Regions from separate parts of the Xanthobacter pseudotagetidis genome, predicted to be linked through region 3. Evidence: predicted binding sites of a transcription regulator. Region 3 holds the regulator's gene; each other region holds the start of a gene.

Region 1 (7,859 bases), 230 kb from region 3:
GCGCCTCACCGCCTATGCCGGCGCCGGCGCGGACTGCGTCTACGCCCCCGGCCTGCGCACCCGCGAGGACATATCCGCGGTCGTCGCGGCGGTGGCGCCGGTGCCGGTGAACCTGCTCATGCCCGGCGCGCTCGGCTTCACCGTGGACGACGTCGCCGCCCTCGGCGTGCGCCGGATCAGCACCGGCAGCACGCTGAGCCGGGTCGCGTGGGGCGCCGTCAGGGCCGCGGCGGAGGAGATGCGGGCGGGCAGCTTCGCCCCGTTCGCCGCCGCGATGCCCTTCGCCGAGATCAACGGCTTCTTCCGTGACGACGCCGACCGGAGGGCCGCCCTGTGACCGGCGCATCCGTCCCGCCCCTCGGCGCGCCGGTCGACACGGCGCCCGCCCGCCGGCCCGCGCCGACGGTCCTGGAGGGCCGGCACGTGCGGCTCGTGCCGTTCGAGGCCGAGCGTCACGCCGCCTCGCTCTTCGCTCTGTCCCATGGCCCGGAGAAGGAGGCGCTCTGGGCCTATCTCTCGCCCGCCCCCTTCGCCGATGCCGAAGCCTTCGCGCGCTATTACGCGGAAGCCGCCACCAAGGCCGACCCGCTGCTGTTCGCCATCGAGGAGACGGCGGGCGGGCGCGCCGTCGGCCACGCCACCTACATGCGCATCGAGCCGGCGCACCGGGTGATCGAGGTGGGCAACATCCTCTACACGCCACCGCTCCAGCGCACGGCGGGAGCAAGCGAAGCCATGTATCTCATGGCCCGCCATGCCTTCGAGGACCTCGGCTACCGCCGCTACGAATGGAAGTGCAACGCGCTGAACGTGCCCTCCCGGCGGGCGGCGGAGCGGCTCGGCTTCACCTTCGAGGGCCTCTTCCGCCAGCACATGGTCGTCAAGGGGCGCAATCGCGACACCGCCTGGTTCGCCATGCTGGACACCGAATGGCCGAAGGCGAAGGCGGCGTTCGAGGCCTTCCTCGATCCCGGCAATCTCGACGCCGAAGGCCGCCAGCGCCGCAGGCTCGAGGACATCCGCGCCGCGCTCTGAAGGGGGCGGCGCCCGCAACGACAAAAGACGGGGAAACGCCATGGCAGGACGGCTTGAGGGGAAGACGGCGCTGGTGACGGCGGCGGGACAGGGCATCGGGCGCGCCATCGCCGAGGCGTTCGTGCGGGAAGGCGCGCGCGTGATCGCCACCGACCTCGACGCCGGCAAGGTGGCGGACCTTTCGGGCGCCGAGGCGCGGGCGCTGAACGTGCTCTCCACCGAGGCCGTGAACGCGCTCGCCGCCGAGACCGGCCCGCTCGACGTGCTCGCCAACTGCGCCGGCTATGTCCACCAGGGCACCATCTTCGAGACCACGGAGAAGGATTGGGACTTCTCGTTCGACCTCAACGTGAAGTCCATGCACCGCACGATCTCGGCCTTCCTTCCCGGCATGCTGGCGAACGGCGGCGGCTCCATCGTCAACATCTCCTCCGCCGCCTCCTCCATCCGCGGGGTGCCGAACCGCTATGCCTACGGCACCACCAAGGCAGCGGTGATCGGCCTCACCAAGGCGGTGGCGGCGGACTTCATCCTCAAGAGCATCCGCGCCAACGTCATCTGCCCCGGCACCGTGCAGTCGCCCTCGCTCGACGAGCGCATCGCCGCCGTGGCGGCGCAGACCGGGCGCACGGTCGATCAGGTGCGCGCGGACTTCGTCGCCCGCCAGCCCATGGGCCGGCTCGGCACCGCCGCGGAAATCGCCAACCTCGCGCTCTACCTCGCCAGCGACGAGAGCGCGTTCACCACCGGCCAGGCGCACATCATCGATGGCGGCTGGGTGCTCTGAAAAGGGATCTGAACGCATGCACATCCTGGTCATCGGCGGCGCCGGCATGGTGGGCCGCAAGCTGATCGAGCGCCTCGCCCGCGACGGCCGGCTCGGCGATGCGCCCATCTCCCGCCTCACCGCCCACGACGTGGTGCCGCCGAGGCTGCCGCAGGCGCCGTTCGCCACCGACGCCCGGGTCTCCGACATCTCGGTGCCGGGCGCGGCGGCGGCGCTGGTGGCGGAAATGCCGGACGTGATCTTCCACCTCGCCGCCATCGTCTCGGGCGAGGCGGAAGCCGATTTCGAGAAGGGCAGCCGCATCAATCTCGACGGCACGCGCCACCTCTACGACGCCGTGCGGCTGATCGAGGGCTACGTGCCGCGCCTCGTCTTCACCTCGTCCATCGCCGTGTTCGGCGCGCCGTTCCCGGAGGCGATCCCGGACGAGTTCTTCCACACGCCGCTCACCTCCTACGGCACGCAGAAGGCGATCGGCGAGCTGCTGCTGTCCGACTATACGCGGCGCGGCTTCCTCGACGGCATCGGCATCCGCCTGCCGACCGTCTGCGTGCGCCCCGGCGCGCCGAACAAGGCGGCGTCGGGCTTCTTCTCCGGCATCATCCGCGAGCCGCTCGCCGGCCAGGAGGCGATCCTGCCGGTATCGGACGACGTGATGCACTGGCACGCCTCGCCGCGCGCGGCGGTGGGCTTCCTGCTGCATGCCGCCACGCTCGACGGGCGGCAGGTCGGCACGCGGCGCAACCTCACCATGCCCGGCCTCGCGGTCACCGTCGGCGAGCAGATCGAGGCGCTGCGCAGGGTGGCAGGCGACAAGGCCGTGGCGCGCATCAGGCGCGTGCCCGACCCGGTGATCGAGACCATCGTCGCCGGCTGGCCGCACAAGTTCGACGCCAGGCGCGCGTCGGCGCTCGGCTTCGTCGCGGAGACCTCGTTCGAGGAGATCATCCGCATCCATATCGAGGACGAGCTGGGCGGGCGCATCACCGACTGAACGCGAGCCGCTCAGGCGGCGGCGGGAAGGGCGGCGCGATCGACCACGGCGCGCACCGCCGCCTTCAGGCGCGGCAGAAGCCGGCGATAGGCGAGCCGGCGCTGGTTCACGTCGGCGAGGCGCGAGATGTCGTCGAAGGTCCAGCGCTCGATGCGGGCCACCTGGTGCCAGGTGAGGCGGGCAAGCGCGTGGTGGGCCTCGTCCACCATCGCCACCACGAAGTCGATGCGCGGCGCGCCCGAGAGGCCGAACAGTTCCACCGGCTTGGACGACAGGCCGTCGGCGGGGATGCGCGCATGATGCAGGCATTCCACGGCGGCGATGTCCACCGGCGCGGTCTCGGTCCCCGCTGCGCTGAAGGCGCGCACGGGCGCCTCGGCCGCGATGGCGATCGCCTCCGCCATCAGGCTGAGGCCGGAATTGTCCCGGCACACGAAGAGGATGGATGGACGTCCGGTGAGCGTCATGGAGCCTCCTGCCGGCCAGCCGGGCGCCCTCCTTCGCCCGAATCGCGACGGCGAGACGCTAGATCGAACCGCCGACGCGAAGATGACAGGCGGGCCGCGACCGGACCTCGGCGCGCGGCGACGTCTTGCGGGCGCGGGCCCTGCCATATCCTGCGGTCCATTTCATGTCCCGCAGGGGCGGGAACGCCTTCCGGAATCGGCTCCGGAAGCCGCCAAAATAGCGTTAAATTATTGATTAATAATGTTAATTACCGCATTAACCATTTCGAAGCTATTCCGCGAGATTTATGTGATGCTGGCGGGCATCGCGTTGCGGTGGTTTGATTCTTCGCCGGCTGGCTGATTTTGGAGGCAAGTATGGCGAAGACCGAAACGACCGGCGCCGAGGTGAGCAAGATCGCCGCGAAGGCGCTCAAGGACCCGGCCGGCATCTCCCACGAGGAGATCAAGAAGCTCGCGGCCTCGTGCCTCACCCAGGTGGCTGACAAGCCGAAGGCGGCCAAGGCGCCGGCGAAGGCCAAGGCGCCCGCGACGGCCGCCGCCAAGCCGGCAGCGAAGACCGCCGCGAAGCCGGCCGCCAAGCCTGCGACGAAGCCCGCGGCGAAGGCTGCGGCGAAGGCCAAGGCTCCGGCGGCCAAGACGGAGAAGGCGCCGAAGGCAGCCGCCGTCAAGACCACCGCCAAGGCCGCCGCCCCGAAGGCCGCCGCGCCGGCGAAGGCTGCCAAGAGCGCGGCGAAGCCTGCCGCCGCCAAGGCTGCGCCGGCGAAGACCGCTGCCGCCAAGCCGGCCGCCAAGGCCCCGGCGAAGGCCGCCGCTCCCAAGGCTCCGGCCAAGGCCAAGACCCCGGCGAAGCCGGCCGCGCCCAAGGCGGTGGCGAAGGCTCCGGCCAAGTCCGGCAAGGCCTGATCGCACACCCAGGACCGGCACGCCTGGATGCGGGCTTAACGTCCCGCGTCCCGGCGCCGCGCCCGGCCATCGGCCGGACGCAAGGCCCCACCTGACTGCGTTCGGACGATGCCCCCCGGGCCGACGCGCCGCGGGTGGCCCGAAATCCCCAGGTCCCGAGATCGGCCACGGGCGGACGCCGGATGCGTCCGCCTCTGCCGTCCGGCCGCGATCCGGCGCATGGATGCGCCGGCCCGCGCCGGCCACGCGGATTTGGCGGACGCTACTGCGGCGTCAGCACGCCAGCCCGCCCCACATTGAAGATCTGAACCCGGCGGTTGATGGCCGCAGTCGGGTTCTTCGCGTCCTGGAGGTTCTCCTCGCCCAGGCCGACCGCCTGAAGGCGGCGCGGGTCCACCCGGAAGGTGGTGGCGAGCGCGCCGGCCACCGCGTCGGCCCGCTCCTGCGAGAGCTTCATGTTGCCGGCGCGGGTGCCGGTGGTGTCGGTATTGCCCACCACCAGGAACTTGTAGCCGAGCAGCTCCGGATTGTGCATCGCGTCGGCGATGGCGCCGAGGGTGCGGTAGGACGACGGCTTCACCATCGCCGAGTTCAGGTCGAATTCGATCTCGACATTGATCTGGGCCAGCTGGTCCAGCTGGATCGCCAGCGGCGGACGGCCCTGCGGCGGCCCGGAATATTGCATGTGCGCCTCGGCGAGGCCGCGCAGCGCCTGCGCGCTCACGTTCGGCACATCGTCGACGGCGCCCTGAAGGCCCTGGACGATCTCCGCATTGGGCGTGAACTGCTGCGCGCCGGCAGGGGCTGCCGCGGCGAGGGCGGCGGCGAGGGCGAGGGTGGAAGCTGGCGCGCGCATCAGCGATATCCCGCATTCACGATGGCGGCGGTGCAGGACTGGCTGACCACCCTGGATGCCTTCAGGAGGCAGGAGACGATGTTGCCGTCGCCCGCCTCGACGCCGGGGCAGTATTCAGCGCGGTCACGGTCGCACACCTTGAAGACCGCGGCCTGGGCGGCGGCGCGCGCCTCGGTCATCTGCTTGACGCCCTCGTGATTGGCGGCGCAGGCCGGCGAAAGCTGGGCCGCTTTGCTCGCAAGGCACTGATGGATGGCCCCGTTGCCGAGATTGAGCCCCCGGCAGTGCGTCATGATGTCGGCGCCGCAATGCTGCGCCAGAAGACCCGCCGCTTCGGCGTAGCTGACCGTCTGCGCCCGCGCCGCACCGGCGCCGAGAAGCATCGCCAGGACGAGCGCGAGCGCCCGCCCGGATCGTCTCCAACACGTCATGGTATTCGTCCCCCCAAGCAGATGGGCGGGAGAGTGGCCACGGCCCAACCCCAACGTCAATGGGTCGCCGTCTCCCGGCGCGAGACGGCCTGGGAAGGCAAATTCGCGCGCGGGCCAGATGGCGGAATACGAGGCAGATGGGTGACAGCGCACCGCCGCCCGGACACCCGGGGCGCGCGCCGCGCGGATTGCTCCGCAAGCTGAGCGGCGCGTGACCTAGCCGCGCTTGGCGTAGGTGTCGGCTTCGATCTCGTCGCCGGCGGCGCCGATCACGCCCAGCGGATCGGCGGCAAGCTCCAGGTCGGTGGCCTCCACGGCGGGCTCGGGCGCGCGAACCGGGGTCCCGGCAGGCGGGCGCAACAGGAAATGGGTGGCCATGGCCGAGAACGCCATGGCGGGCAGGAGCGTCGCCAGGGCGGCGAGCGGCGTCGGGAACAGCACCGAGAGCGCCGATCCGAACGAGCCGCCGCCGATCTGCATGAAGCCCATGAGCGCCGAGGCGGCGCCGGCGATGTGCGCGAAGCCGGCGAGCGCGGTGGTGGTGCAGCCGGGCACGATGAAGGCGATGCCGAAGGTCCAGAAGCCGATCGGCACCATGATGGTGGCGGTGGTCAGCGGCAGGAACTGCGGGCCGAGGCTCAGCCCGGTCGCCCCGCACATGGCGAGCACGAGGCCGAACGGCACCAGCTTCAGCGCGTTGGTGCGCTTCAGCAGCCGGCCGGCCACCAGCGTGCCGAGGATGAACGAGCCGCTCTGGATCATCATCGCCAGCCCGAACTGCGGCGGGGTCAGCCCCACCCTGTCGATGAGGATGAAGGGCACCAGCGTCGCCAGGGTGTAGACCCCGCCGAGAGCGAAGGCGAGCACCAGGCTCGCCCGCAGGAACACCCGGCTGCGCAGCAGCTCGCCATAGCTCCTGAGGATGCGGCGCGGCTCCGCGAGGGCGCGGTCGGGATAGCGGTTGGTCTCCGGCACGCCGAGCACGAGGAGGCCCATGAGCAGCACGCCGAACACCGACATGGCGACGAACAGCACGTGCCAGCTGGACACCCCGAGCAGCAGCCCGCCGATGGTGGGCGAGAGCGCCGGACCGATGGCGAGCATGGTGCCGATGTGGTTCATCACCCGCGCCGAGGCTTGGCCGGTGAACTGGTCGCGCACGATGGCGCGGGAAATGGCGATGCCGGCGGCGCAGCCCACCCCCTGCAGCGCCCGCCCCGCCAGCAGCCAGCTCATGTCCTGGGCCAGCATGGCGACGAAGGCGCCCACCAGGTAGATGCCGAAGAAGGAAAGCGCCACCGGCCGGCGCCCATAGGCGTCGGAGAGCGGCCCGCAGACCAGCTGCGACACCGCAAAGCCCAGGAAGAAGACGGTGATGGTGAGCTTCACCATCGAGATGTCGGTCGCGAACGCGGCCACCAGCTGCGGCATGGCCGGCGTGTACATGGTCAGGCTCACCGGGCCGATGGTGACCATGAGCCCGCCCACGACCGCGACGCGCGTCTCGGACATGAGCGGGCGCGGCGTGGTTCCGGCGCCGGGCGTGGTCATGGTGAGGGGATCGGCCTTGCTCATGCCCCCTCCTTGCAGCGCGCCAGATTGGCGCGCATGCGGTCGAGAAGGGTGCGGAAAAGAGCCTGTTCCTTGGCGCTGAAGCCGGCCAGCGCCTCGATCCGCGCAGCGGCCGCGGCGGAGCTGATCCGTTCGAGATAGGGCGCGGCGGCCTCGGTGAGGCGGACGATCTTGGCCCGGCGGTCGGCGGGGTCGGTCTCCCGCGCGACGATGCCAAGCGCCTCCAGCCGGTCGAGGAAGCCCACCAGGGTCATGGGCTCGACGTTCATCTTCACCGCCAGCGCCGACTGCCGGTGGGCGGGGTAGAGATTGACGTAGGCGAGCGTGCGCGCCTCGCCCGCGGTCAGCCCGACGCCGGACTGCTCGAAGGCGCTGTCGATGCGCGCGCGGTAGAGCCGCGCCGTATCCACGAGGAGAAAGCCGAGAGGAGGTTCATTCATCGAAAGTCGACCATATAATAAGACTGCCATATAATATTTCGCCGTGCACCGCAAGAAAGACGTGACCCCCGCCGGGCGCAGCCGAAGGGCGCCCGCGGCATGGACGCGTTGCGCGCAGCCGTCGAGCCGCTATGTGTGGGAGGACCGCGCGTTTCCGCGTCCGCCTGCGTCGCAGGCCGAGCGGAGCGGGCCGCAAAGGAGATGCATCATGCCATGGTCGCTGACGATCGGCCGGTTCGGCGAGACCGCCATCCGGATCCACGTCACCTTCCTCTTGTTCCTGGTGTGGATCTGGGCGGCCTATTACCGCATGGGCGGGTCGAGCGCGGCATGGGAGGGCGTGATCTTCGTCGCGCTCCTGTTCCTGTGCG
Region 2 (7,859 bases), 1.3 Mb from region 3:
CAGGCCCTTGAGGAGCCCCTGGTTGCCGAACAGATAGACCAGCGACAGACCGGCGAGCAGCGAGGGCACCAGGATAGGCACCACGGCAATGGTGCGGAACAGCCCTTTCAGCGGCATGCAGGTGCGCTGCAGCGCATAGGCGAAGCCGAAGGCGAGCAGCACCGTGACCACGGTGGTGGAGAGCGCCACGACGAGGCTGTTGCCGATGGACCGCGTAAGCGCGGGATTGCTGAAATAGGCGATGTAGTTGCCGAACGAGCGGATGCTTCCCGCCCGCAGCACGAGGCGGCGCAGCTCGCGCGGGCCCGCTTCCACCCATTCGCCCGAAGCCGCAGCCTTGCCGCCGAACTCCAGCACCCCATCGGAGGCGCCGCCGGACAGGCGCATGCGCACCGCCGTCAGCGGCCGGCCCTCGAAGCGGCCGTCGGGAAACAGCTGCGCCGCCGTGAGCGAGGCCGAGCGCCGGGCCTGCTCCACGGGCGGAAGGAGGCCGAGGCGCGCGGCCGCCTGGTCGAGCGTGCCGAGCGCCACCGGCCCCTGCCCCACGTCCACCTGCAGTTCCGCCGCGCCGTAGGCGAAGGCGCGCACCTCGGCGGATTTCCACAGCATGAAGCCGAGCGGCAGCGCCAGGCTCACCACGAGATAGGCGCCGATCATCAGCACGAAGGCGAGCATCAGCCTGTCGTCGCGACCGGCCTTGCGGCGGATCGTCGGGGCGGCGCGCGCGCCGATGGCGACGTCAGCCATGGTGGCCGCCGTGCGGCCTCAGCGCCTCGAACACCCTGAGGCGCTCGGTCGGCAGCACCACGTCGAGCCGCCGGCCCGGCACCATCTGCAGCGCCCGGGCGACGGTCTGGGAAAGCTGCGCCACCAGCGGCTTCGCCGGGAAGGCGGGATGCAGCAGGCTGGCGCGGATGTGGGAACCGAGGAATTCCACCGCGCCCACCTCCACGGCGACGCGGTTCACATGCTCCCATTCCGCATGGGCGTCGGCGCCGAGGATGCGCACGTCCTCCGGCCGGATCGCCACCACCACCCGCTCCCCCGCCGCATGGGCGCCCGCCTGACGGCGCAGCACCAAGGTGAGGTCGCCCACCATCACCTCGTCGGGATTGAGCATGACGCCCTCGACGAAGTTCATGGCGCCGATGAAGTCGGCGACGAACTGGCTCGCGGGGGCGTCATAGACCTCCTGCGGCGTGCCCACCTGCTCCACCACGCCCATGTTCATGACGACGATGCGGTCGGCGATGGACAGCGCCTCGTCCTGGTCGTGGGTGACCATCACCGTGGTGACGCCGAGCCGCGCCTGGAGCTGCTTCAGCTCGGCGCGCAGATGGAGGCGCACCTTGGCGTCGAGCGCGGAGAGCGGCTCGTCGAGCAGGATCAGGCCCGGGCTCGGTGCCAGCGCACGGGCGAGCGCCACGCGCTGCTGCTGGCCGCCGGAGATCTGGGAGGGATATTTGTGGCCGTGGGCGGCGAGGTCGATGAGATGGAGGAGCTCGTCCACCCGCGCGGCGACGTCGGCGCGCTTGAGGCCGCGATTCTCCAGGCCGAAGGCGATGTTCTGGCGCACGCTGAGGTTCGGGAACAGCGCGTAGGACTGGAACACGATGCCGAAGTCGCGCTCCTCCGGCGGCAGCGCCGAGATGTCCCGGCCGGCCTGGTGGATGGTGCCGGAATTCTGGATGTCGAGCCCGGCGATGGCGCGCAGCAGCGTGGTCTTGCCGCAGCCGGACGGCCCGAGGAAGCACACGAACTCGCCCTCGCGCACATCAAGCGAGACGTTCTTCAGCGCCGTGAAGTCGCCGAAGCGCTTGGAAACGTCGTTCACCACCAGATAGGCCGGGCGCGGCGCCGATGCGGCGAGGCCGCGGGCGACGGCGTCGTTCGGATCGGCTGCGGCCGCTCCCGGCAGATGCGGCGCCAGTCCGGACAGGTCCACGGTGTGCTGGCTCATGGGTGCCCCTTTCGCGCTGCTCTGTCCGGGGCACGCCAGGCTCGCGGCGCCGACCCTTTGCCGCGTCGTCCCCGGCTTGCCCGGGGGGTGCAATGGCGTTGGGAGGCCTCGGCGGGTCGGAGCACGGCGCTCCGATCCGCCTCGGCCCTGGGCTCCAGTTCAGCCCTTTTTGGGCTCGGACTTGGCGTCGTAGCGGCGCTGCCACTCCTGGAGGATCTGGGCGCGGTTGGCGGCGGCCCAGTCGAACTTGTTGTCGATCAGCTTCGCCTTCAGGTCCGCCGGCAGGTTCTTGATCGGCTCTTCGAGCGCCGCATTGGCGAGGATGGCGTAGTTCTTGGCGTAGATCTTCATGGCCTCGTCGGAGACCGCCCAGTCCATCAGCTTCTTGGCATCCGCCTCGTTGTCGGTGCCCTTGATGATGGCCGAGGCCTCCATGTCCCAGCCGATGCCCTCCGCCGGGATCACCGCCACCAGCGGGGCGCCCTGGTTGATGAGGCGGGCGGCGCGGAACTCGAACGAGATGCCGATGGGATACTCGCCGGAGGCGGCGAGCGAGCAGGGCTTGGAGCCCGAGTGGGTGTAGGTGGCGATGTTCTTGTCCAGGGCGTCCATGAAGGCCCAGCCCTTCTCGTCGCCGAACATCTGCAGCCAGCTCGATACGTCGAGGAAGCCGGTGCCGGAGGAGGCCGGGTTCGGCATCACGATCAGGCCCTTGTATTCCGGCTTGGTGAGGTCGGCCCAGCTCGCCGGGATCGGCAGCTTGCGCTTCTCCATCTCCACCGTGTTGACGCACAGCGCGGCGGCCCAGGCATTGGTGCCCACCCAGGCCGGCGGGGTATTCTTGTCGAGGAAGCGGGCCTCGATCTTCTTCATGCCTTCCGGCGCGTAGGGCGCGAGCATGCCTTCGGCGTCCAGCAGCAGCAGCGAGGTCGCGGCTGTGCCGAGCACCACGTCGGCCTGGGGATTGTTCTTCTCCGCCAGAAGCTTGGCGGTGATGATGCCGGTTGAATCGCGCACCCACCGGATCGTCGTGCCGGGATACTTCGCCTCGAACGACGCCTTGTAGGCCGGCAGCAGGTCGGCCTCGAGGGCGGTGTAGACCGTGATCTCGCCCGCGTTGGCGGCGCCGGCCAGGCCGAGGAGGGCCGCAGCGGCGGCCAGGGTCGTCATGCGCGTCATCTTATCCCCCGTCTTGGGTTGGCCTGCCGACATGGGTCGGCCCGTTGCGGGCGAACGCGTCCTCAGCATGCGGATGGCCGGCGTCCGCCGCGCGTGCGGCGGCCAAGCGACAACTCTTGCGAAGACCCGCCCCTGGCGCGCATCTAGCACCGCGCAGGCGACGTTCGTGTGACGGGTTGAAGACGCGGGCCGCGGCAGACCATGGGAAGAATACCTGTTTAAAAACAAACTATTGTGGCTTGCCATCCGCCATGCTCCGGAAGGCCCGCGAGCGGGTGTCGATGCGGGTGCGCCCACGGGCCTGTGCGGACGCTGGCGGTCGCGGCAGCGAGGGGCTATCAAGGAACCAGCGAAGCAACAGCAATACGAAAGGGAGGGCCGATGACGCCTCAGGCTCGGTCGAACGCCACCGTCCACGACACCAGCAAGCGCAAGGTCTGGACCACGGACGAGGCCCTCGCCCTCTACAAGGCCCCCTTCAGCGACCTGCTGTTCCGCGCCCAGAGCGTGCACCGCGCCAACTTCGATCCGAACGAGGTGCAGATGAGCCGCCTCATCTCCATCAAGACCGGCGGCTGCGCGGAGGATTGCGGCTATTGCAGCCAGTCGGCCCATCACGGCACCGACCTCAAGGCCTCCAAGCTCATGGAGGTGGAGCGCGTGCTCGGCGAGGCGCAGAAGGCGAAGGACGCCGGCGCCACCCGCTATTGCATGGGCGCCGCCTGGCGCTCCCCCAAGGAACGCGACATGGACACGCTCGTGGCCATGGTGGAGGGCGTGCGCGCGCTCGGCATGGAAACCTGCATGACGCTCGGCATGCTGGAGCCGGGCCAGGCGCACCGGCTCGCCGCGGCCGGCCTCGACTACTACAACCACAACATCGACACCTCGGAAGCCCATTATTCCAAGGTCATCTCCACCCGCACCTTCGCCGACCGGCTGGACACCCTCGCCAATGTGCGCGACGCCGGCATCAAGGTGTGCTGCGGCGGCATCCTCGGCATGGGCGAGACCGCGCGCGATCGGGTCGACATGCTGGTGACGCTGGCGAACCTCGACGCGCCGCCGGAGAGCGTGCCGATCAACCAGCTCATGCCCATCCCCGGCACGCCGCTCGCCGGCGCCGATCCGGTCTCGCCGATCGAGTTCGTGCGCACCATCGCGCTGGCCCGCATCCTCATGCCGGCCTCCCACGTGCGCCTGTCCGCCGGCCGCACCCAGATGAGCGACGAGATGCAGGCGCTGTGCTTCTTCGCCGGCGCCAATTCCATCTTCGTGGGCGACACCCTGCTCACCGCCGAGAATCCCGGCGAGGACAAGGACATGGCGCTGTTCGCCACGCTCGGCCTCACGCCCCAGGAGGTGGAGGTCCGGATCGAGGACGAGCCCGGCGCTCGGGTGGACGCGGCATGAGCGATCAGGATCGCCTCGGCCGCTACGAGGCGATGCTGCGGGGTCTCGAACGACGCCATTCCCTGCGCCGGCTCTCCGGCCGGTCGGGGATCGACTTCGCCTCCAACGACTATATCGGCCTTGCCACCTCGCCGCGGCTCAAGGCTGCGGTCGCTGCCGCCCTGGAGGCGGGTGTGCCGGTGGGCGCCACCGGCTCGCGCCTGCTGCGCGGCAACGATCCCGCCCATGCGGCGCTGGAGGCGGAGGCGGCGCGCTTCTTCGGCTCCGAGGCGGCCCTGTTCTTCTCCGGCGGCTACATGGCGAACCTCGCCGTCATCGGCACCCTGCCGCAGAAGGGCGACCTGCTGCTGATGGACGACCTGATCCATGCCAGCGCCCATGAGGGCGCCCGCGCGGGCCGGGCCGAGCCGGTGCTGTTCGCCCACAACGATGCCGGCGCCGCCGAGGATGCCATCCGCGCCTTCCGTGCCGCGGGCGGCACGGGCAAGGTGTGGATCGCCGCGGAAAGCCTCTACAGCATGGACGGCGACCGCGCGCCGCTCGCCGACCTCCTGGCGCTCGCCGACCGCCAGGACGGCTTCCTGCTGGTGGACGAGGCCCACGCCACCGGCGTCTACGGGCCGGACGGGCGCGGCCTCGCGGCCGGGTTCGAGGGGCGCGAGAACGTGGTGGTGCTGCACACCTGCGGCAAGGCCATGGGCGGCTCCGGCGCGCTGGTGACGCTGCCGAAGGTGCTCGCCGACATCATCGTCAACCGCTGCCGGCCCTTCATCTTCGCCACCGCGCCCTCGCCGCTGATGGCGGTGGCGGCGCAGGCGGCGCTCACCATCATGACCGACGAGCCGGAGCGGCGCGAGCGCCTCGCCGCTTTGGTCGCCCATGCCGGCCGGCGGCTGCGCGAGACCTGCAGCCTCGCCCCGTCCGGCTCGCAGATCCTGCCGGTGATCGTCGGCGACAACGGCCGCGCCATGGCGCTCGCCGGCCTCCTCCAGCATGCCGGCTACGACGTGCGCGGCGTGCGCCCGCCGACCGTGCCGCCGGGCACCGCGCGGCTGCGCATCTCGCTTACCCTCAATGCCGACCAACCGGCCGTGGACGGCCTGTTCGACCTGCTGGGCGCCGCGCTCCGGGAGCAGGCGGCGTGAGCGCGGCGATCGTCGTCACCGGCACCGACACCGGCATCGGCAAGACCGTGTTCGCGGCCGGGCTCGCGCGCTTCCTCGACGGCGCCTACTGGAAGCCGGTGCAGGCCGGCCTCGGCGAGGAGACCGACAGCGAGGCGGTGGCGCGCCTCGCCGACCTGCCGCCGGAGCGCATCCTGCCCGAGGCCCATCGGCTGGCGCTGCCCGCTTCACCGCACCTCGCCGCGGAGCGGGACGGCATCACCATCGACCCCGCCACGCTGACCCCGCCGCAGACCTCCCGCCCGCTGGTTATCGAGGGGGCGGGCGGACTGCTGGTGCCGCTCACGCCCGAGGCGCTGCTCGCCGACGTGTTCGCCCGCTGGCGCCTGCCGACGGTGCTGTGCGCGCGCACCGCGCTCGGCACCATCAACCACACGCTTCTCTCGCTGGAAGCGATGCGTGCGCGGGGCATTCCGGTTCTGGGCGTCGCCTTCATCGGCGAGGCGCACGAGGAGAACGCCCGCATCGTCGGCGAACTTGGAAAGGTCAATGTGCTCGGCCGCCTGCCGCGGCTCGATCCGCTGACCCAGGACACGCTCGCCGCGGCCTTCGCGAGCGCCTTCCGGCGCGAGGATTTCGTGGCCGGAAGGGGGGCGGCGTGAGCTCGCCGGTCTGGCACCCCTTCACCCAGCATGCGCTCGCGGGCGCGATGATCCCCATCGCCCGCACCGAGGGCGCGCACCTCGTGACCGAGGACGGCCGGCGCATCCTCGACGCCATCTCCTCCTGGTGGGTCATCACCCACGGCCACCGGCACCCGGCCATCATGGCGGCGATCCGGGAGGCCACGGAAAGCCTCGACCAGATCATCTTCGCGGGCTTCACCCACGCTCCCGCCGAAAGGCTTGCCGAAGGGCTGCTGAAGGTGGCGCCGCCGGGCCTCGCGCGCGTGTTCTATTCCGACAGCGGCTCCACCAGCGTCGAGGTGGCGCTGAAGATGGCGCTCGGCTTCTGGCGCAACACGGGCGAAACCCGCAGCCGCATCGTGGTGATGGAGGCGAGCTATCACGGCGACACCATCGGCACCATGTCGGTGGGCGAGCGCGGCGTGTTCAACGCCGCCTATGCGCCGCTGCTGTTCGAGGTGGAGCGCATCCCCTTCCCCGCCGCCGGCCGGGAGGCGGCGACGCTGGCCGCGCTGGAAGCCGCCTGCGCCAAAGCGCCCGCCGCCTTCATCGTCGAGCCGCTGGTGCTGGGCGCGGGCGGCATGCTCATGTACAGGCCGGACCTCCTCAAGGCCATGCGCGAGACCTGCGCCCGGCATGGCGTGCTGTTCATCGCCGACGAGGTGATGACCGGCTGGGGCCGCACCGGCACGCGCTTCGCCTGCGACCAGGCCGGCATCGTCCCGGACATCCTGTGCATGTCGAAGGGCCTCACCGGCGGCGCGCTGCCGCTCGCCGTGACGCTCTGCCGGAAAGAGATCTTCCAGGCCCACTATTCGGACGACCGGGCGAAGACCTTCTTCCATTCCTCCTCCTACACCGCCAACCCCGTCGCCTGCGCCGCGGCGCTCGCGAACCTCGAGGTGTGGAACGAGGAGCCGGTGACGGCGCGCATCGACGCGCTCTGCGCGCTCCAGGAGGAGATGATCGCCCCGTTCCGCGACGATCCGCGCTTCGAGAGCGTGCGCCGCTGCGGTACCATCACGGCGCTCGACCTCAAGGCGCGGGACGCGGGCTATCTCGCCGGCATCGGCCCGCGCCTCTACGATTTCTTCCTGGAGCGGAACCTGCTCATTCGCCCGCTCGGCAACACGATCTATCTGATGCCGCCTTACTGCGCGACACGCGCCGACCTCGAACCCGCTTATGCCGCCATCGCCGCGGCGGCGGACGCTTTGGCCTGAGGCAGCGCCATGGCCCGTTCGAGCCTCGTCATCGGCTTCGGCCGCCATGCGCCCGAGCGGCGGGTGCCCAACGAAGAGCTGGAGGCGCGGCTCGGCCTCGAAGCCGGCTGGATCGAGCGGCGCACCGGCATCCGCGCGCGCCGCTACGTGGCCGAGGGCGAGGCGCTCACCGACCTCGCTTTGCCCGCCGCCGAGCAGGCGCTGGCGGCGAGCGGCATCGACCGCGCCGACATCGCGCTGACCCTGCTCGCCACCTCGACGCCGGACCACCTGC
Region 3 (7,859 bases):
GGCCTCCTGTTCGCGGGCCCGCCGCTGGGCTCGGGCATGCTGACCGCCGGCCTGATCCTCGCCGTGATGATCCTGCCCTTCATCACCGCCATGTTCGTCGAGACCCTGGAATCGGTCCCGCCCATGCTGAAGGAATCGGCCTACGGCGTCGGCGGCACAACCTACGAGGTCTACAAGAACGTCTCCATTCCCTATGGCCGCACCGCCATGGTGGGCGCCATCATGCTCGGGCTCGGCCGCGCGCTGGGAGAGACCATGGCGGTCACCTTCGTGATCGGCAACGCGACGCGCCTGTCCGCCTCGCTGTTCGCGCCCGGCGCGACCATCGCCTCCACCATCGCCAACGAGTTCCCGGAGGCGCCGATCGGCTCGCTCAAGCTCACCTCGCTGCTGCAGCTCGGCTTCATCCTGTTCGTGATCTCGTTCATCGTGCTTGCCCTGTCCCGTGCGCTCGTGCGCTCGCGGCTCGACTGAGGGGAACCCTGAAGCCATGGCCTCTCTCGCCGCCCGCCGCGCCAAGGACACCACCGTCAAGGCGATATCCACCATCTTCGCGATGTTCGCCATCTTCCTGCTGGGCTGGATCCTGTGGACCCTGCTCGCCCGCGGGCTTCCGGCCCTGAGCCTCGGGGTGTTCACCAACGTGACCATGCCGCCGGGCCAGAACGGCGGCCTCGCCAACGCCATCGTCGGCTCGCTGATCCAGATCGCCATCGCCATGGCCATCGGCGGACCGATCGGCATCTTCGCCGGCACCTTCCTGGCGGAGAACGGCAAGGGCACGAAGATCGGCGCCGCCGCCCGCTTCGTGAACGATATCCTGCTCTCTGCGCCCTCGATCCTGGTGGGCCTGTTCATCTATGGCTTCCTGGTGGTGCCGTTCGGCGGCTTCTCCGGCTGGGCCGGCGCGCTGGCGCTGGCGATCCTGGTGATCCCGGTGGTGGTGCGCACCACCGAGGACATGCTGAACCTCGTGCCGGTGGGCCTGCGCGAGGCCGCGTTCGCGCTCGGCGCGCCGCAGTGGAAGGTGGTGATGCTCGTGACCTGGCGCGCCGCCAAGGCCGGCATCGTCACCGGCGTCCTGCTCGCCATCGCCCGGGCGGCGGGCGAGACGGCGCCGCTGCTCTTCACCTCGCTCGGCAACAATTCCTGGTCCCTGGACCTCTCCAAGCCCATGGCCAGCCTGCCGATCGCCATCTACCAGTATGCCGGCAGCCCGTTCGACGACTGGGTGGCGCTCGCCTGGGCCGGCGCGCTCATCATCACGGTGGGCGTGCTGGTGCTGAACGTTCTCGCCCGCCTGTTCCTGGCGCGCACGAAATAGCCTCCGCTCCGGGGCCGGGCGCCCGCCGCGCCGCCCGGCCCTGGAACGGAAAGACCCAAGGAATCGCTCGCGGCCGGGACGCAAGCCGGGCGCTTCAGGATCCAAGTGAGGCTCAGATGAACTCTGCCGTCGATCCCACCTTCAATCTCGCCTCGGCCGTCGCCGCCAAGCCCGACGCCCCGCAGGCGCCCGCCAAGATCAAGGTGCAGAACCTGCAATTCTACTACGGGCAGAACCATGCCCTGAAGAACATCAACTTCGAGATTCCCGAGAAGCGCGTGACCGCGATGATCGGACCGTCGGGCTGCGGCAAGTCCACGCTGCTGCGCGTGTTCAACCGCATGTACGACCTCTATCCCGGCCAGCGCGCGGACGGCCAGGTGATGTTCGATGGCGTGAACATCGTCGGCAAGGAACTGGACGCCACCATCGTGCGCACCCGCATCGGCATGGTGTTCCAGAAGCCCACCCCGTTCCCCATGTCGATCTACGACAACATCGCCTTCGGCGTGAAGCTGCACGAGCGCCTCTCCAAGGCGCAGATGGACGAGCGCGTGGAATGGTGCCTGCGCAAGGCCGCGATCTGGGACGAGACCAAGGACCGCCTGCACACCTCGGCGCTCGGCATGTCCGGCGGCCAGCAGCAGCGCCTGTGCATCGCCCGCACCATCGCGGTGAAGCCCGAGGTGATCCTGCTCGACGAGCCCACCTCGGCGCTGGACCCGATCTCCACCTCGAAGATCGAGGACCTGATCGACGAGCTGAAGCGCGAGTTCACCATCGTCATCGTGACCCACAACATGCAGCAGGCGGCGCGCTGCGCGGACATCACCGCCTTCTTCTATCTCGGCGAGCTGATCGAGGTGGCGCCTTCGGACGTGATCTTCACCAATCCGAAGGAGATCAAGACCCGCGACTACATCACCGGCCGCTTCGGCTGAGCGCGCAAGGAACATCGAGATGCCCGAGCATACCGTTTCCTCCTTCGACGCCGAGCTGAAGGAGCTCGGCCGCAAGGTGGTCGAGATGGGCGGCCAGGCCGAGCGCCTGGTGGCCGACAGCGTCACCTCCCTGATCCGTCGCGACGCCGCCCTGGCGCAGCGCGTGGTGCTCCTGGACGCCACTTGCGACCAGATGCAGCGCGAGATCGAGGAGAAGGCCATCCTCGTCATCGCCAAGCGCCAGCCGGTGGCCGGCGACCTGCGCGAGGTGGTGGCCTCGATCCGCATCGCCAACGACCTGGAGCGCATCGGCGACCTCGCCAAGAACGTCGCCAAGCGCGTGATCGCCATCGAGGGCGAGTATCATCCTCAGAAGCTGGTGCGCGGGGTGGAGCACATCTCCGACCTGGTGCTGGAGCAACTGAAGGAAGTGCTCGACGCCTATGCCGGCCACAACGAGGCCAAGGCGGTCGAAGTGTGGGGCCGCGACGGCGCCATCGACACCATGTACACCTCGCTGTTCCGCGAGCTCCTCACCTACATGATGGAAGACCCGCGCAACATCTCGGTCTGCACGCATCTTCTGTTTTGCGCGAAGAACATCGAGCGCATCGGCGACCACGCCACCAACGTGGCGGAGATCGTCTACTACATGGTCACCGGCCAGAACCTGCCGGAGAGCCGCCCCAAGGCGGACGCCTCCAGCGAGACCACGGTGGCCTTCCCCGGACGGACCGTCCAGGGCTGAAGCCGGGAGCGCCGGGCGGTCCCGCGCGGGCCGCAGGCGCTTCCTTTCGAGGCGCGGCGCCGGGCCACTCGGCTCCTGCGCCTGTTGATGACAGTCGGATGAGAGACCCGTGCCGGCGCGTATCCTGATCGTCGAGGACGAGGAACCGTTGACCCTCCTGCTCCGCTACAACCTGGAGTCGGAGGGCTATGGCGTCGAGGCCGTCGCCCGCGGCGACGAGGCGGAAACCCGCCTGCGCGAGAGCGTGCCGGATCTGGTCATCCTCGACTGGATGCTGCCTGGCCTCTCCGGCATCGAATTGTGCCGGCGCCTCAGGACCCGCCCGGAAACCGAGCGCCTGCCAGTGATCATGCTCACAGCCCGCGGCGAGGAGACCGAGCGCGTGCGCGGCCTCTCCACCGGGGCGGACGACTATGTGGTGAAGCCGTTCTCGGTACCCGAGTTGCTCGCCCGCGTGCGCGCGCTGCTGCGCCGGGCCAAGCCGGAGCATGTGGCGACGCTGCTGCGCGCCGGCGACATCGAGCTCGACCGCGAGACCCACCGCGTCCACCGCTCCGGCCGCGAGGTGCATCTCGGGCCGACCGAGTTCCGGCTGCTGGAATTCCTGATGCAGAGCCCCGGCCGTGTGTTCTCGCGCGAGCAACTGCTCGACGGCGTGTGGGGCCAGGACGTCTATATCGACGAACGCACCGTGGACGTCCATGTGGGCCGCCTGCGCAAGGCGATCAACCGCGGCCGCCAGTCGGACCCCATCCGCACCGTGCGCGGGGCCGGCTATTCCTTCAACGAGATGTTCGCGCGGGCGCACTGAGCGCTACGCTGATAGCCGGCCGCCGTGCCGGAAGGCCGCGAATGCTCCGGTCGAGCCGGAGCGTGACGGTGTTGCTGTTGGATGACGCCGGCCTGCCTCACCCCCGTCGCCCTCCGGCTCGACCGGAGGGCCCATGCCAGTGCCGGGCAGCGCGCGCGCCCCGTCTTTTCAGGCGAGGTAGGCGAGGCGCCGGTCGCGCCGGCGGTCCTGCACCGGCTGGTAGGCGATGCGCGCGTGATGGGCGCAATAGGGCAGGCCCTGCTTGGACTTGCCGCCGCAGAAGTAGAAGCCGTCCGTGCCCGGCTCGCCCATGGGCCAGCGGCAGGTGCTCTCGGTCAGGTTCATGATGGTGCAGCGCTGGCCGATCGGTACCACGTTGTCCGCGGACTGGGGAGCCGGGGCGGGAGCCTCTTCCGCCATCTGCTCCAGTTCGGGGGCGAGCGCCGTGGCGCCGTGGGTCAGGGGACGCTGCGGACGCGCGTCGCGCCGCGGCTCGGCCTCGCGCGCCGGCTTGCGCGGGCGCGCCGCCGTGGGGGCGGTCTTGGCCCGGCCCGAAAGGCCGAGGCGGTGCACCTTGCCGATCACCGCATTGCGAGTCACCTCGCCCAGCTCCGCGGCGATCTGGCTCGCGGAAAGGCCGTCTCCCCAAAGCTTCTTCAAAAGCTCGACGCGCTCGTCGGTCCAGCTCATGGCTCGTCTCCCATCTGCCGCATCTCGAGTGGCGCCGGAATAAGGGCGCCGGACGCTGTGCCGCGGCGCCGCCCGGAAAAGCCGGACTCCTCCCGCGAGCCCCCGCGCGACATTGCGCGGGAGTCGGCCACAATCACCGTCCCGAGGAAGAGTGGCGCACGATATGTCGTGGCCAACTGAAAATTAACCTACAATATGCACGCCCCCGGCGACAGAGTCCCGATTCGGCGCCCGGGTCGTTTTCCCCAGGTCGTTGCACGCGGGACTCACCTTCCTGTGGATCGTCAAGGCCGAAAGGGCACTCTGGCGGCCTGTGTAGGCGCGGCGGCGATGTTGACCTCGCGCGCGCGATCATTAGTATTGCGAAAATTGTCGGGCCGCCCCCGGTTGGGCGGCCCTTTTTAATTTCCGGCCGCCTGCGAGCCGGCTCAGGGGAAGCTCCACCCGCACGGGTCTTGAAGGCAACGTCTCGAACGAAACGGGGTCTGGAAGGCACGGGCGGCGGGTCAGCCCCCCGCACTGGAGGAAGTCGTGATCTCCGCCGTCCTGCCGACCTATGCGCGCATCGACCTCGAATTCGAACGGGGAGAGGGCTCGTGGCTCGTCACGACGGGCGGGCGACGCTTCCTCGACTTCACCGCCGGCATCGCGGTGAACATCCTCGGCCATGCCCATCCTGGCCTCGCGGCCACGCTCGCCGAGCAGGCGGGCAAGCTGTGGCACGTCTCCAACCTGTTCCGCATTCCCGGTGGCGAGCGCCTCGCCGAGCGCCTCACCGCCGTGACCTTCGCCGACACGGTGTTCTTCACCAATTCCGGCGCCGAGGCGCTGGAGTGCGCCATCAAGATGGCGCGCAAGTATCATTACGCGTCGGGCCATCCGGAGAAGAACCGCATCCTCACCTTCGAGGGCGCCTTCCACGGCCGCACCCTGGCGACGCTCGCCGCCGGCGGCAGCGCCAAGTACCTCGAAGGCTTCGGGCCGGACCTTCCCGGCTTCGACCAGGTGCCGTTCGGCGACCTCGACGCGGTGCGCGCGGCGATCACGCCTCAGACCGGCGCCATCCTGGTGGAGCCGGTGCAGGGCGAGGGCGGCGTGCGGGTGCCCCCGCATGCTTTCCTCAAGGGCCTGCGCGCGCTCTGCGACGAGCACGGCCTGCTGCTGGTGCTGGACGAAGTGCAGTCCGGCGTCGGCCGCACCGGGCGCCTGTTCGCCCACGAATGGGCCGGCATCACGCCCGACATCATGGCGGTGGCGAAGGGCATCGGTGGCGGCTTCCCCATGGGGGCTTGCCTCGCCACCGAGGAGGCGGCCAAGGGCATGACGCTCGGCACCCACGGTTCCACCTTCGGCGGCAATCCGCTCGCCATGGCGGTGGGCAACGCGGTGCTCGACCACGTGCTCGCCGACGGCTTCCTCGACCACGTGAACAAGGTCGCCGGTCGCTTCGCCCAGCGCCTCGCGGAGGTCAAGGACCGGCATCCCGCCATCATCGCCGAGGTGCGCGGCCAGGGCCTGCTCATGGGCCTGAAGGCCAATGTGCCCGCCGGCGACCTGGTGGTGGCCCTGCGCGAGGAGGGGCTGCTCGCCCCCGGCGCGGGCGACAATGTGGTCCGTCTCTTGCCTCCGCTCACTGTGAGCGAGGAGGAGGCGATGCTGGCGGCCGACAAGATCGAGGCCGCCTGCGTCAGGCTCGAGAAGAGCTTCGCTCCGGCGAGGGGGGCGGCGGAATGAAGGCTGGGGCGAAGGCCAAGGGCATGGCTGCGGGCGGTAAGGCCAACGGCCACGGCAAGGCCAACGGCAAGGCGCTTGCGGCGCCGGACGGCGTGCGCCATTTCCTCGACTTGTCGGACATTCCCGCCGGCGAGCTCAGGCGCGTGCTGGAGCTCTCCAAGGACCTCAAGGCGCGCCGCCGCGCCGGCGACGAGGCGCGCCCGCTCGCCGGCAAGTCGCTCGCCATGGTGTTCGACAAGCCCTCCACCCGGACCCGCGTTTCGTTCGACCTCGCCATGCGCCAGCTCGGCGGCGAGACCATCATGCTCACGGGCCAGGAGATGCAGCTCGGGCGCGGCGAGTCCATAGCCGACACCGCCCGCGTGCTATCGCGCTTCGTCGACGCCATCATGATCCGCATCCTGGAGCACGGCGACCTGATGGAACTGGCGGAGTATGCCACCGTCCCTGTCATCAACGGTCTCACCCGGCTGTCGCATCCCTGCCAGGTGATGGCGGATGTGATGACCTTCGAGGAGCACCGCGGCCCGATCACCGGCCGCCAGGTGGCCTGGACGGGCGATTTCAACAATGTGCTCGCGTCCTGGATCCATGCCGCCGAGCGCTTCGACTTCGCGATGAAGGTGGCGACCCCCAAGGAACTGCCGCCCAGCCCGGCGATCAAGGACTTCGTCAAGCGCACCAAGGCGAAGGTCACCTTCATGCGTGACCCGGAGGAAGCGGTGGAAGGCGTGGACTGCGTCCTCACCGACACTTGGGTCTCCATGGGCGACGAGGAGGCCGAGCGCCTGCGCCACAATTTGCTGAAGCCCTATCAGGTCAACGCCAAGCTCATGGCGCGCGCCCACAAGGACGCCATCTTCATGCACTGCCTGCCCGCCCACCGCGGCGAGGAAGTGACCGACGAAGTGATGGACGGGCCGCAGTCTGTGGTGTTCGATGAGGCCGAGAATCGGTTGCACGCGCAGAAGGGCATCCTCGCCTGGTGCTTTGACGCGGCCGGCAGGTGAGCTCGGGGTGAGGTCTCGTCATGGGTGCTGATCGGTCTCGGGACGCCTCGGGCGTGGCGACGGACGACATCATCACCCCGTTCCAGGTGGACGCGCTGGATTTGCGCGGCCGCGCCGTGCGGCTCGGACCGACCCTCGACGCGGTTCTGGCGCACCACGATTATCCGCCGGCGGTGAAGCGCGTGGTGGGCGAGGCGGTGACGCTCGCCGTGCTGCTCGGCTCGTCGCTGAAGTTCGAGGGCCGCTTCATCCTCCAAACCCAGACCGACGGGCCGGTGGACATGGTGGTGGCGGACTTCGTGAGCCCGGACAAGATCCGCGCCTATGCCCGCTACGACAAGGAGGCGCTCGCCGAGGCGGAGACCCGCAACGCCACCTCGCCAGCGGCGCTGCTGGGCAAGGGTCACCTCGCCATGACCATTGACCAGGGCATCTCCGCCAACCGCTACCAGGGCGTGGTGGCGCTGGACGGCTCGGGGCTCGAGGCGGCGGCGCACGAATACTTCATGCAGTCCGAGCAGATCCCCACCCGCGTGCGCCTCGCCGTGGGCGAGGAGGTGCGCGCCGGCGGTGCTGCCTCCTCGTGGCGCGCCGGCGGCCT
Region 4 (7,859 bases), 1.6 Mb from region 3:
CGCCGAGGCCGAGGCCGGCGAGATCGCCGTCCTCGAGGATCTCGATCGTGGTGCCGAAGGCCATGCTCACCTCTGAGGGCTTGTAGATGAAGCCCACGGCGATGGCGTCGCCGCCCACGAACTGGGTGCCGGGATCGACCCAGGCATAGACCTCCGCGCCCAGCTCGGCATTGAGCTGGTCGACGAGGTATTCCAGCGCGTTGCCGTCCGATCCGGCGAGGAAGTCGTTCTCGATCTCGACCAGCGCCAGGACGTCGGGGTCGATGGCGAGGATGGTACCCACCAGCTTCTCGGTCTGGCGCGCGAACTCATCGGCGGTGTCGGCGCCGCGCGGGTCGAAGCCGGCCTCGGTGGTGACGCCGGAAAGGTCGATGGTGGTGAAGTAGTTCAGCACGTTGAGCGAGGCAACGGTGAGGCGCCCGCCCACGTCCTCCGGCGCGTCCTCGCGGGCCGCGCCTTCCTCGAAGGTGTTGGCGCCGTCCTCGACCGCGCGCACGCGCCAGGTGGCCCCCGAGGCGGAATTGCCCGCCCACTGATAGTCGAGCACGCCGGTGAGCCCGGTGATGGTGTCGCCCATGCGCGGCGCGCTCGCCGTGGTGTAGGGATCGAAGCCGTCCAGGTTGGTGATCGCGGCGTTCTGGACGTTCAGGCCGTCGTCATAGGTGATGGTGCGGGCGCCGAGCGCCTCCAGATAGGCCGCGTAGGCGGCCGCGTCCGGCGCGTTCTCCTGGGTGAACTGCGCCGGTCGCTCGCCCGCCACCAGCTTGATCTCGTTGAAGCGGTCGAGGTTGAACTGCTCGGTGACGGTGAGTTCCTGCTCGATGGTGACGAGCATGCCCTCATAGGCTTCCAGATCGGGCTGGAAATCGCCGTCCTGGCTTACGCTCGCGCCGGCGGCAGGCAGCGAAATGACCTGCGCCATGGAGTTGATGTCGGTCACGGCGCCGGCCTCCACCACCTCGATGGTGGTGGCGCTGAGCTGGGTCATGCCGAAATATTCGCTGACGGTGGCGGTGACGCGCACGCGGTCGCCTATGTTCACGTCACCGGTGCCGCCATAGACGAAGATGCCCTCGGAGGTGAGCGGGTTGCCGTCCTCGTCGAACTTTTCCTCCTGGATGTAGAAGCCGCCGAGGTTGCGGCTGTCGTCGGCGTCGGCGTTCTGGAAGTCGCCGATGACGATGGCCTCCACCGTCACCGTCTGGCCGACCATGCCCGACGCGGCGCCCTCGCCCTGGATGGCGCTGATCTTGGTGACGCCCGGGTCCTCCAGATCATAGACCGTGACCGTCCCCGAAACCTCGTTCGCGGTCATGAGGAGCGCGCGGCCGGTCGGGCTGTCCTCGGCGGCGACGAACTTGATGACCTCGGGGCCGTAGTCCTGGGAGGTGGCGGCGATGTAGTCGACATACTTGGCGTCTTCGGGGGTGGAGACGTCCCACACCATCACGCCGCCGATGCGCTCCAGCGCCACGAAGGCGTATGTCTTGCCGTTCACCTCGCCGACGGCGACGCCTTCGGGCTCGGCGCCCTTGTTGTCCGAGCGGGTGTCGAAGCTGCCGCCGTTCTCGCCGTTGAAAACGGTCGAGGCATTCGGGAGGGCGGCGAGGATCTGCTCGAAGTCGCCGCCGGTCTCCGTGACCTTCTCGATGGTGCCGTCGAGATTCTGCTTGAAGATCGAGACGCCGCGGCCGCCGAAGCCGTAGAGGTCGTCGGCGGAGGTGGTCCACACGGTGTCGAGATTGTAGCGCGCATAGTCCGCGTCGGTGATGCCGAAGCTGGAGGCGCGCGCCTCGTTGAGGCCGTCCGAGCCGTTCTGGACGATGCGGGTATCGCCCTCATTGGCGGTGATGAAGTAGGTGGCGCCATCGATCTCGAAGGAGGCGATGGCGTCGGGCTGGAGCAGTCCCTTCACCGGCGCATTGCCCACCGAGATGGATTTCGCGTTGCCCCCGCCGTCGCGGTCGGAGAAATCGGCCTCGTTGCCGGCGAGCGAGAAGTCCACATAGCCCGCGGGCAGGATCGAGACCGGCTTGTCGGCGCCGGTGTCGGTGAGGTCGATCACCGCGATCGCGTTCACCTCCTGGAGCGTGACGTAGGCCTTGGTGCCGTCCGGGGAGACGGCCACATATTCCGGCTCGATGTCCTGCGAGGCGGTGGGGGCCTCAAGGTCCGAATTGCCGCCGAAGATCTTGATGCCGAGGTCGGAGAGCTGGTCCTCGAAACCGTCGAGCGCGCCGAAGCCGATGGTGTTGCGCACCGTGGCGCCGGCCGCGCCGCCGCTCATGTCGATGATCGTGACCGAGCCCGGCGCGTTGACCGTCTCGCCGGTGCCCTCGTCGAGATAGGGCTCGCCCTCATTGGCCACCAGCAGCAGCTTGCCGTCGGGCGAGAAGGTGAGCTGGTCGGGCAGCACGCCGACCGCGAGCGTCTTGATGAGGGTGCCTTCGCCGTCATAGAGCGCGACCAGGCCGGCTTCGCCGCCGTCCGCGTTCTGGACCGCCACGGCGACGATGCCGTCGGAAGCGGCCACCGAGTTCACCTCGCCGTAGCCGGGCAGGGTGGAGAGGTCGATCTCGTCAACCTTGACCGGCGCGAAGGGGTCGGAGAGGTCGAGCACGTCGATGCGGTCGCTGGCCGCGTTGGTGACGTAGGCGCGGGCGGTGGTGTCGTCGAAGGTGATGCTCTCAGCGCCGCCTTCGCCGTCGCCGCTGTCCCAGGAGCCGCGGCGCGTGACCGAGAGCGTTCCGGTGGCGACCGGGGTCTCGACCGAGCCGGTGAGGGACTGGGCCATGTCGAGGATCTCGATGCCGCCGATCACGTTGGCCGGGGCGGCATCGTCGTTGAGGATGGTGGCGGCGGCGGTGGCGCCTTCGGCGAGGATGGAGGTTTCCACGCCGGCGGAATTCTCCACGTCCGTGAGGGTGAGCGAGAACGCCTCGTCAAGCTCGGTCTCGGTGTCGCCGTTGATCTCGATCGTCACCGTGGTGGAGGCGAGCCCGTCGGCGATGATGCCGGCGAAGCCGGTGATGAGCCCGGCGAAGTCATCGGCTGCGGTGTCGCCCGCAGAGAAGGACCCGGAGAAGCTCACCTCGCCGGTGGTGCCGCCGGTGCGTTCCACGGTGAAGGTGAACAGCTTGGTGCCGCCGTCCCCTTCCACGAGCGAGAGCGCGAGCGATCCGGCCGCGAAGCCCAACTGCTGCGTTTCGACCTCGGGCGCGCTCGTCACCGCGACGTTGTCGATGCCGACCCACTCGTCGTTGCTGGCGGCATTGGTGGTGAGAATGCGCACCTGGAGGTCGGCGCGTCCGTTCACGGCAGCCGGCAGGGTCAGATCGAAGGCGGTCGACTGGGTGGCGGTGCCGCCCGTCGTGACGTCGGCGGCATAGCCGCCGGTGACGTTGGTCCAGCTTCCCGTGTCGCCCAGGCGATACTGCACGGCGATCTGCTGCGCGGCGTTGTCGCCCGAGCCGTCGATGTCGCGGGCGTCGAAGGTGAGGCGCACGTCGGAGCGGTCCGTGGCGTCGAGATAGAGCACCAGGCTCGGCGCGTCGGCGGTGCCCGAGCCCTGCAGCGCGACCGTGGGGTTGGCGAGCGTGTCGAACTCGGCCACGCCGCCATTGGTGATGGTGGTGGCGGACTGGTTGGCGATCACGTCGACGCTGCCGAGGGCGGCGCCGGTCAGCGTCCGCGGGTCCACATTGGTGGCGGTGCCGGCGTCGATGTCGCCCAGGTAGCCGACGATGGCCGGGACGTTCGACCAGTCGTCATTGGCCGTGATCAGATCGGCATTGCTCCAGTTCTGGGAGAAATCGCCGGTGGACAGGACATGAGGAGTGGTCGCCATGGATGCGCTCGCTGCTGATCGGGGCGGCCAAATAGGAATAGGGTGACAAGAGGGGCGCCGGTGTCGCCGCCCAGCACACCGGTTCCCCACCTAACCTTCGGTAATCACGGGCAAACCTAGAAAGCGTTCACAACAAAACAATGAACGCCTGATGCAGATCCGATGACATTCGGTCCGGAGGCTGGTCCATATAGATATTTAGGCTCAGAGAATTTTGGTTCTCCGGCAAAAATATTTAACATCAGTGGTTTATGTGTCGGCGAATATTGCAGCAATATAGCGTACTGCGTCGTTCTGGGTCGCAATGAAATGCGCAGCGCGCGCGGGCTTTTGCCGGCGCATCGGTGAAGATCGAGGGGGAGGGCGGCGGGCGTCAGTCGTGCCGGAAGGCGCGCATCAGCTGGTCCCTCACCGGCTTCACCAGATAGGCAAGGGCGGTGCGCTCGCCGGTCTGGATGAAAGCCTCGACCGGCATTCCGGGCATGAGGTCCTTGCCGTCGAGACGCTGCGCCTCGCCCGGCCTGAGCGCGATGCGCGTGACGTAGAACGACAGCCCGCTCTGCGGGTCGCGCGTGAGGTCGGCGGAGATGCGCGTCAGCACGCCCGCCAGATCCGGCGTATCGGCGCTGTCGAAGGCGGAGAAGCGCAGGATCACGTTCTGCCCCACCCTCAGCCGGTCGATCAGCTGCGGATCGATGCGCGCCTCGACCACGAGCCCGTCATGCTCGGGAATGATGAGCATCATCTGCTCGCCCGCGCTCACCACGCCGCCCACGGTATGGACCGTCTTCTGATGCACCACGCCGTCCTGCGGCGCCCGCAGGTCGATGCGCTGAAGCTGGTCCATGGCGGCCACGCGGCGCTCGGCGAAATCGGCGAGGCGGGTTTCGACGTCGCGCAGCTCGGTCGAGACCTCGCGCCGCTGCTCCTGGTCGATCTGGAGGATCTGCAGCTCGGTTTCGGTGATGCGCCCCTTGGCGCGCGCGGTCTCGGCCACGAGCTGGCCCGCCTCGCCGGAGAGCCGGGCCGCCTCCCGCTCCAGGCTGGTCATGCGGGAGATGGAGACCAGGTTGGAGGCATAGAGCTTGCGCACCCCTTCGAGCTCCAGCTCGATCAGGCGGATCTGCTCGCGCTTGGAGGCGATCTGCGCCGCGAGGCCGGACATTTCCTCCCGCGTCTGGGCGATGCGCTCGCGCAGCTGGGAGATCTGCCCCTCGCGCGCCGCCTTGCGCGAGGCGAACAGCGTCTCCTCCCCCGCGAGGATGGCGGCGACCGCCTCCTCGGCGGCATGGACCTTCAGCGCGGCCGGGACAGCGATGGCGGACCGGCCGTCGCGCTCGGCTTCGAGCCGGGCCTTGCGGGTGGCGAGCTGGTTGATCTGGTTGTCGATCATGCCGAGGTTCGCGCGCGCGGTGGTCTCGTCGAGCCGCACCAGGACGTCACCCGTCCTCACCCGGTCGCCGTCGTTGACGAAAATTTCGCCCACCACGCCTCCGGTGGGATGCTGGATGCGCCGCACGTTGCTCTCGACCACCACCTGGCCCTGCGCGATCACCGCGCCGGCGAGCGGCGCGGTGGCGGCCCACACGCCCACCGTGCCCAGGAGCACGAGCAGCAAGGCGCCGCCGGCGAGCGTCGTCGCCCGGATGTCGCGGAAGGGATCGAGGGCCTTGCCCGTGGCCATGGCGGCGTCTCCTATCCCACGCGCTCGATGACGACACGGGGCTTCGCGGGGCCCGCCTGGCCGGGCTCGGCCGGCGCCAGGGTGGACTCCGCCCGGGCCTCGCGTGCGGCCAGCGTCTTGCGCAACACCTCCTCCTTGGGGCCGAAGGCCTGGACCTGGCCCTGGGCCATGGCGAGCACGAGGTCGCAGGCGGCGAGCGCGGTCGGCCGGTGGGCGACCACCACGGCGATGCCGCCGCGCGCGCGGATGCCCTTGATGGCAGCGTTGAGCGCCCCTTCGCCTTCGGCATCGAGGCTCGAATTGGGCTCGTCGAGCACCACCAGGAACGGCTCCCCGTAGAGCGCGCGGGCGAGCGCCACGCGCTGGCGCTGCCCACCCGACAAGGTCGAGCCGCCCTCGCCGATGCGGGTGGCGAAGCCATCGGCAAGGCGCAGGATCATCTCGTAGGCTCCGGCCGCCTTGGCGGCGGCGAGGACATCTGCTTCGGCGGCGCCAGGATCGAAGCGGGCGATGTTCTCGGCCACCGTGCCGTCGAACAGCTCCACGTCCTGAGGCAGGTAGCCGATCATGGCGCCGCGGACCTCGTCGGGCCATTGGTCGAGCGTCGCGCCGTCGAGTCGAAGCTCGCCGCGCAGGACCGGCCACACCCCCACCAGCGCCCGCGCCAGCGTCGATTTTCCGGATGCGGACGGGCCGATGATGCCGAGCGCATGGCCGGCATCCACGGCGAACGAGACATTCTGCACCACTGCCGCCGCGCCTGGCGGCGCGACCGCGACCTGCTCCAGGCTGAGGCGCCGGTGGGCCCGCTCCGGCGCCACGGGGCGCGCGCGGTCCTCGTCCGTCAGCGCCTGGCGCAGGCGGCTCCAGGATTGGCGCGCGGCGAGGAACGGGCGCCAGCTCTGGATCGCCAGCTCGATGGGCGCCAGTGCCCGGCTCGCGATCACCGAGGAGGCGATCATCACCCCGGGCGAGGCCAGTCCCGAAATGACCAGCCATGCGCCGACGCCCAGCATCGCCGATTGGAGCATGAAGCGCAGCACCTTCGAGAGCGCGCCGAGGCCACCGGCGATGTCGGCGGCGCGCTGCTGGACGGCGAGATACCCGGCGCCCCGCGCCTCCAGGCGGGCCAGCATGGGCTTTTCCATCCCGAGCGCGGCGACCACCTCGGCATTGCGCCGGGCCGCTTCGAGCAGCACAGCCCGCTCGGCCCCGGATTGGGCCGCCTCGCGCACCGGACGCCGGGTGCGCCACTCGGTGATGAGGGTCAAGCCGACCAGGAGCAGCGCGCCCGCCACCAGCGTCCAGCCGAGATAGGGATGCAGCAGGAAGCAGGCGAAGAGATAGAGCGGCATCCACGGCAGGTCGAAGAGCGCGGTCGGGCCCAACCCTGAAAGGAAGGAGCGCACGGTGTCGAGGTCGCGGGAGAGCTGCATCCCGCGCCCGTCGTCGCGGCGCCGCAACGGCGCGCGCAGGATCGCAGCAACCACCGGGCCGCTGAGATCCTGGTCCAGCGCCACGGCGATGCGCCCCAGGATGCGCTGGCGCAGGGCATCGAACAGGCCCTGCACCGCGTAGAGCGCCATGACGATGAGCGACAGTGCAACGAGGGTCGGCAGGCTGTGTGAGGGCAGCACCCGGTCATAGACCTGGAGCATGTACAGCGAGCCGGTCAGCATCAGCACGTTCACGACCGCCGAGAACGCGCCCACCGCGGCGAAGGCGCCGCGGCAGCGCGCGAGCGCGCGGCTGGGAAGATCGGAGGCGGCGCGCGTGTTCGCGCCGGCTTTGTGTGCTCGGCTGCTCATGGGATCGGGTTTCGACGGTGGCGCGCTGCTGCAGGCGGAACGCCAGGAGGCCGCTAGTTAGGGCCATCTGGCGTCATGCGTGTGACGGTCCGTGAGTTTCGGTCCCCGCGACGGCCGCGGTGCGCGCCGAGAAGCCACCTGCCAACGGCGCTCCGATCGGGTAACGTGGATGTGAGTGGGTCGTTGGTCGGGGAGCGGCATGAGACACGCGTTGGCGCTGGTGGTGGCGCTGGCCTGCCTTCAGGCGGTGGCGGCGCGGCCCGTCGGCGCGGCCGATGCCGACCTTGCGGAGACGCTCGCGCGCTGCGACTCGGCCGCAGCCAGCCCATTCGACAAGGAGCGCCCGCCGGGCGTGGCGGGGGTCGCGTCCCACGAAATCGATCCCGCCGTCGCCATTCCCGCCTGCATGGCGGCGGTGCGGGCGGCGCCCGATGTGCCGCGCCTGTGGTACCAGATGGCGCGAGCCGACCTTGCCGCGCGGCGCTTCGACGAATTCCGCGACATGGCCGCCCGCGCCGAT

Evidence for each region. The regulator PhoB, encoded in region 3, activates phosphate uptake and scavenging genes when phosphate is short. The targets are predictions, from matches to a motif close to TGTCATNNANCTGTCAT.
Region 1: the regulator PhoB is predicted to act here: its motif matches at 3,355-3,371, upstream of V5F67_RS00535 (arsenate-mycothiol transferase ArsC).
Region 2: the regulator PhoB is predicted to act here: its motif matches at 3,308-3,324, upstream of V5F67_RS15305 (putative 2-aminoethylphosphonate ABC transporter substrate-binding protein).
Region 4: the regulator PhoB is predicted to act here: its motif matches at 3,999-4,015, upstream of V5F67_RS06585 (ExeM/NucH family extracellular endonuclease).

Annotation. Positions count from the first base shown of each region.
Region 1 is NZ_CM195534.1:104,089-111,947, forward strand. Features, by position in the region: gene V5F67_RS00515 (isocitrate lyase/PEP mutase family protein) at 1-337, shown strand, start outside; gene V5F67_RS00520 (GNAT family N-acetyltransferase) at 334-1,035, shown strand; gene V5F67_RS00525 (SDR family oxidoreductase) at 1,076-1,822, shown strand; gene denD (D-erythronate dehydrogenase) at 1,839-2,816, shown strand; gene V5F67_RS00535 (arsenate-mycothiol transferase ArsC) at 2,828-3,283, opposite strand; gene V5F67_RS00540 (hypothetical protein) at 3,641-4,189, shown strand; gene V5F67_RS00545 (OmpA family protein) at 4,452-5,045, opposite strand; gene V5F67_RS00550 (hypothetical protein) at 5,045-5,476, opposite strand; gene V5F67_RS00555 (multidrug effflux MFS transporter) at 5,693-7,051, opposite strand; gene V5F67_RS00560 (MarR family winged helix-turn-helix transcriptional regulator) at 7,048-7,488, opposite strand; gene V5F67_RS00565 (site-2 protease family protein) at 7,697-7,859, shown strand, end outside.
Region 2 is NZ_CM195534.1:3,341,034-3,348,892, forward strand. Features, by position in the region: gene V5F67_RS15295 (putative 2-aminoethylphosphonate ABC transporter permease subunit) at 1-747, opposite strand, end outside; gene V5F67_RS15300 (putative 2-aminoethylphosphonate ABC transporter ATP-binding protein) at 740-1,960, opposite strand; gene V5F67_RS15305 (putative 2-aminoethylphosphonate ABC transporter substrate-binding protein) at 2,120-3,139, opposite strand; gene bioB (biotin synthase BioB) at 3,521-4,552, shown strand; gene V5F67_RS15315 (8-amino-7-oxononanoate synthase) at 4,549-5,697, shown strand; gene bioD (dethiobiotin synthase) at 5,694-6,338, shown strand; gene V5F67_RS15325 (adenosylmethionine--8-amino-7-oxononanoate transaminase) at 6,335-7,585, shown strand; gene V5F67_RS15330 (beta-ketoacyl-ACP synthase III) at 7,595-7,859, shown strand, end outside.
Region 3 is NZ_CM195534.1:4,664,605-4,672,463, reverse strand. Features, by position in the region: gene pstC (phosphate ABC transporter permease subunit PstC) at 1-474, shown strand, start outside; gene pstA (phosphate ABC transporter permease PstA) at 491-1,324, shown strand; gene pstB (phosphate ABC transporter ATP-binding protein PstB) at 1,441-2,265, shown strand; gene phoU (phosphate signaling complex protein PhoU) at 2,285-3,013, shown strand; gene phoB (phosphate regulon transcriptional regulator PhoB) at 3,123-3,824, shown strand; gene V5F67_RS21360 (GcrA family cell cycle regulator) at 3,993-4,514, opposite strand; gene V5F67_RS21355 (aspartate aminotransferase family protein) at 5,046-6,248, shown strand; gene argF (ornithine carbamoyltransferase) at 6,272-7,258, shown strand; gene V5F67_RS21345 (Hsp33 family molecular chaperone) at 7,279-7,859, shown strand, end outside.
Region 4 is NZ_CM195534.1:1,425,543-1,433,401, forward strand. Features, by position in the region: gene V5F67_RS06585 (ExeM/NucH family extracellular endonuclease) at 1-3,847, opposite strand, end outside; gene V5F67_RS06590 (HlyD family type I secretion periplasmic adaptor subunit) at 4,221-5,531, opposite strand; gene V5F67_RS06595 (type I secretion system permease/ATPase) at 5,543-7,339, opposite strand; gene V5F67_RS06600 (tetratricopeptide repeat protein) at 7,539-7,859, shown strand, end outside.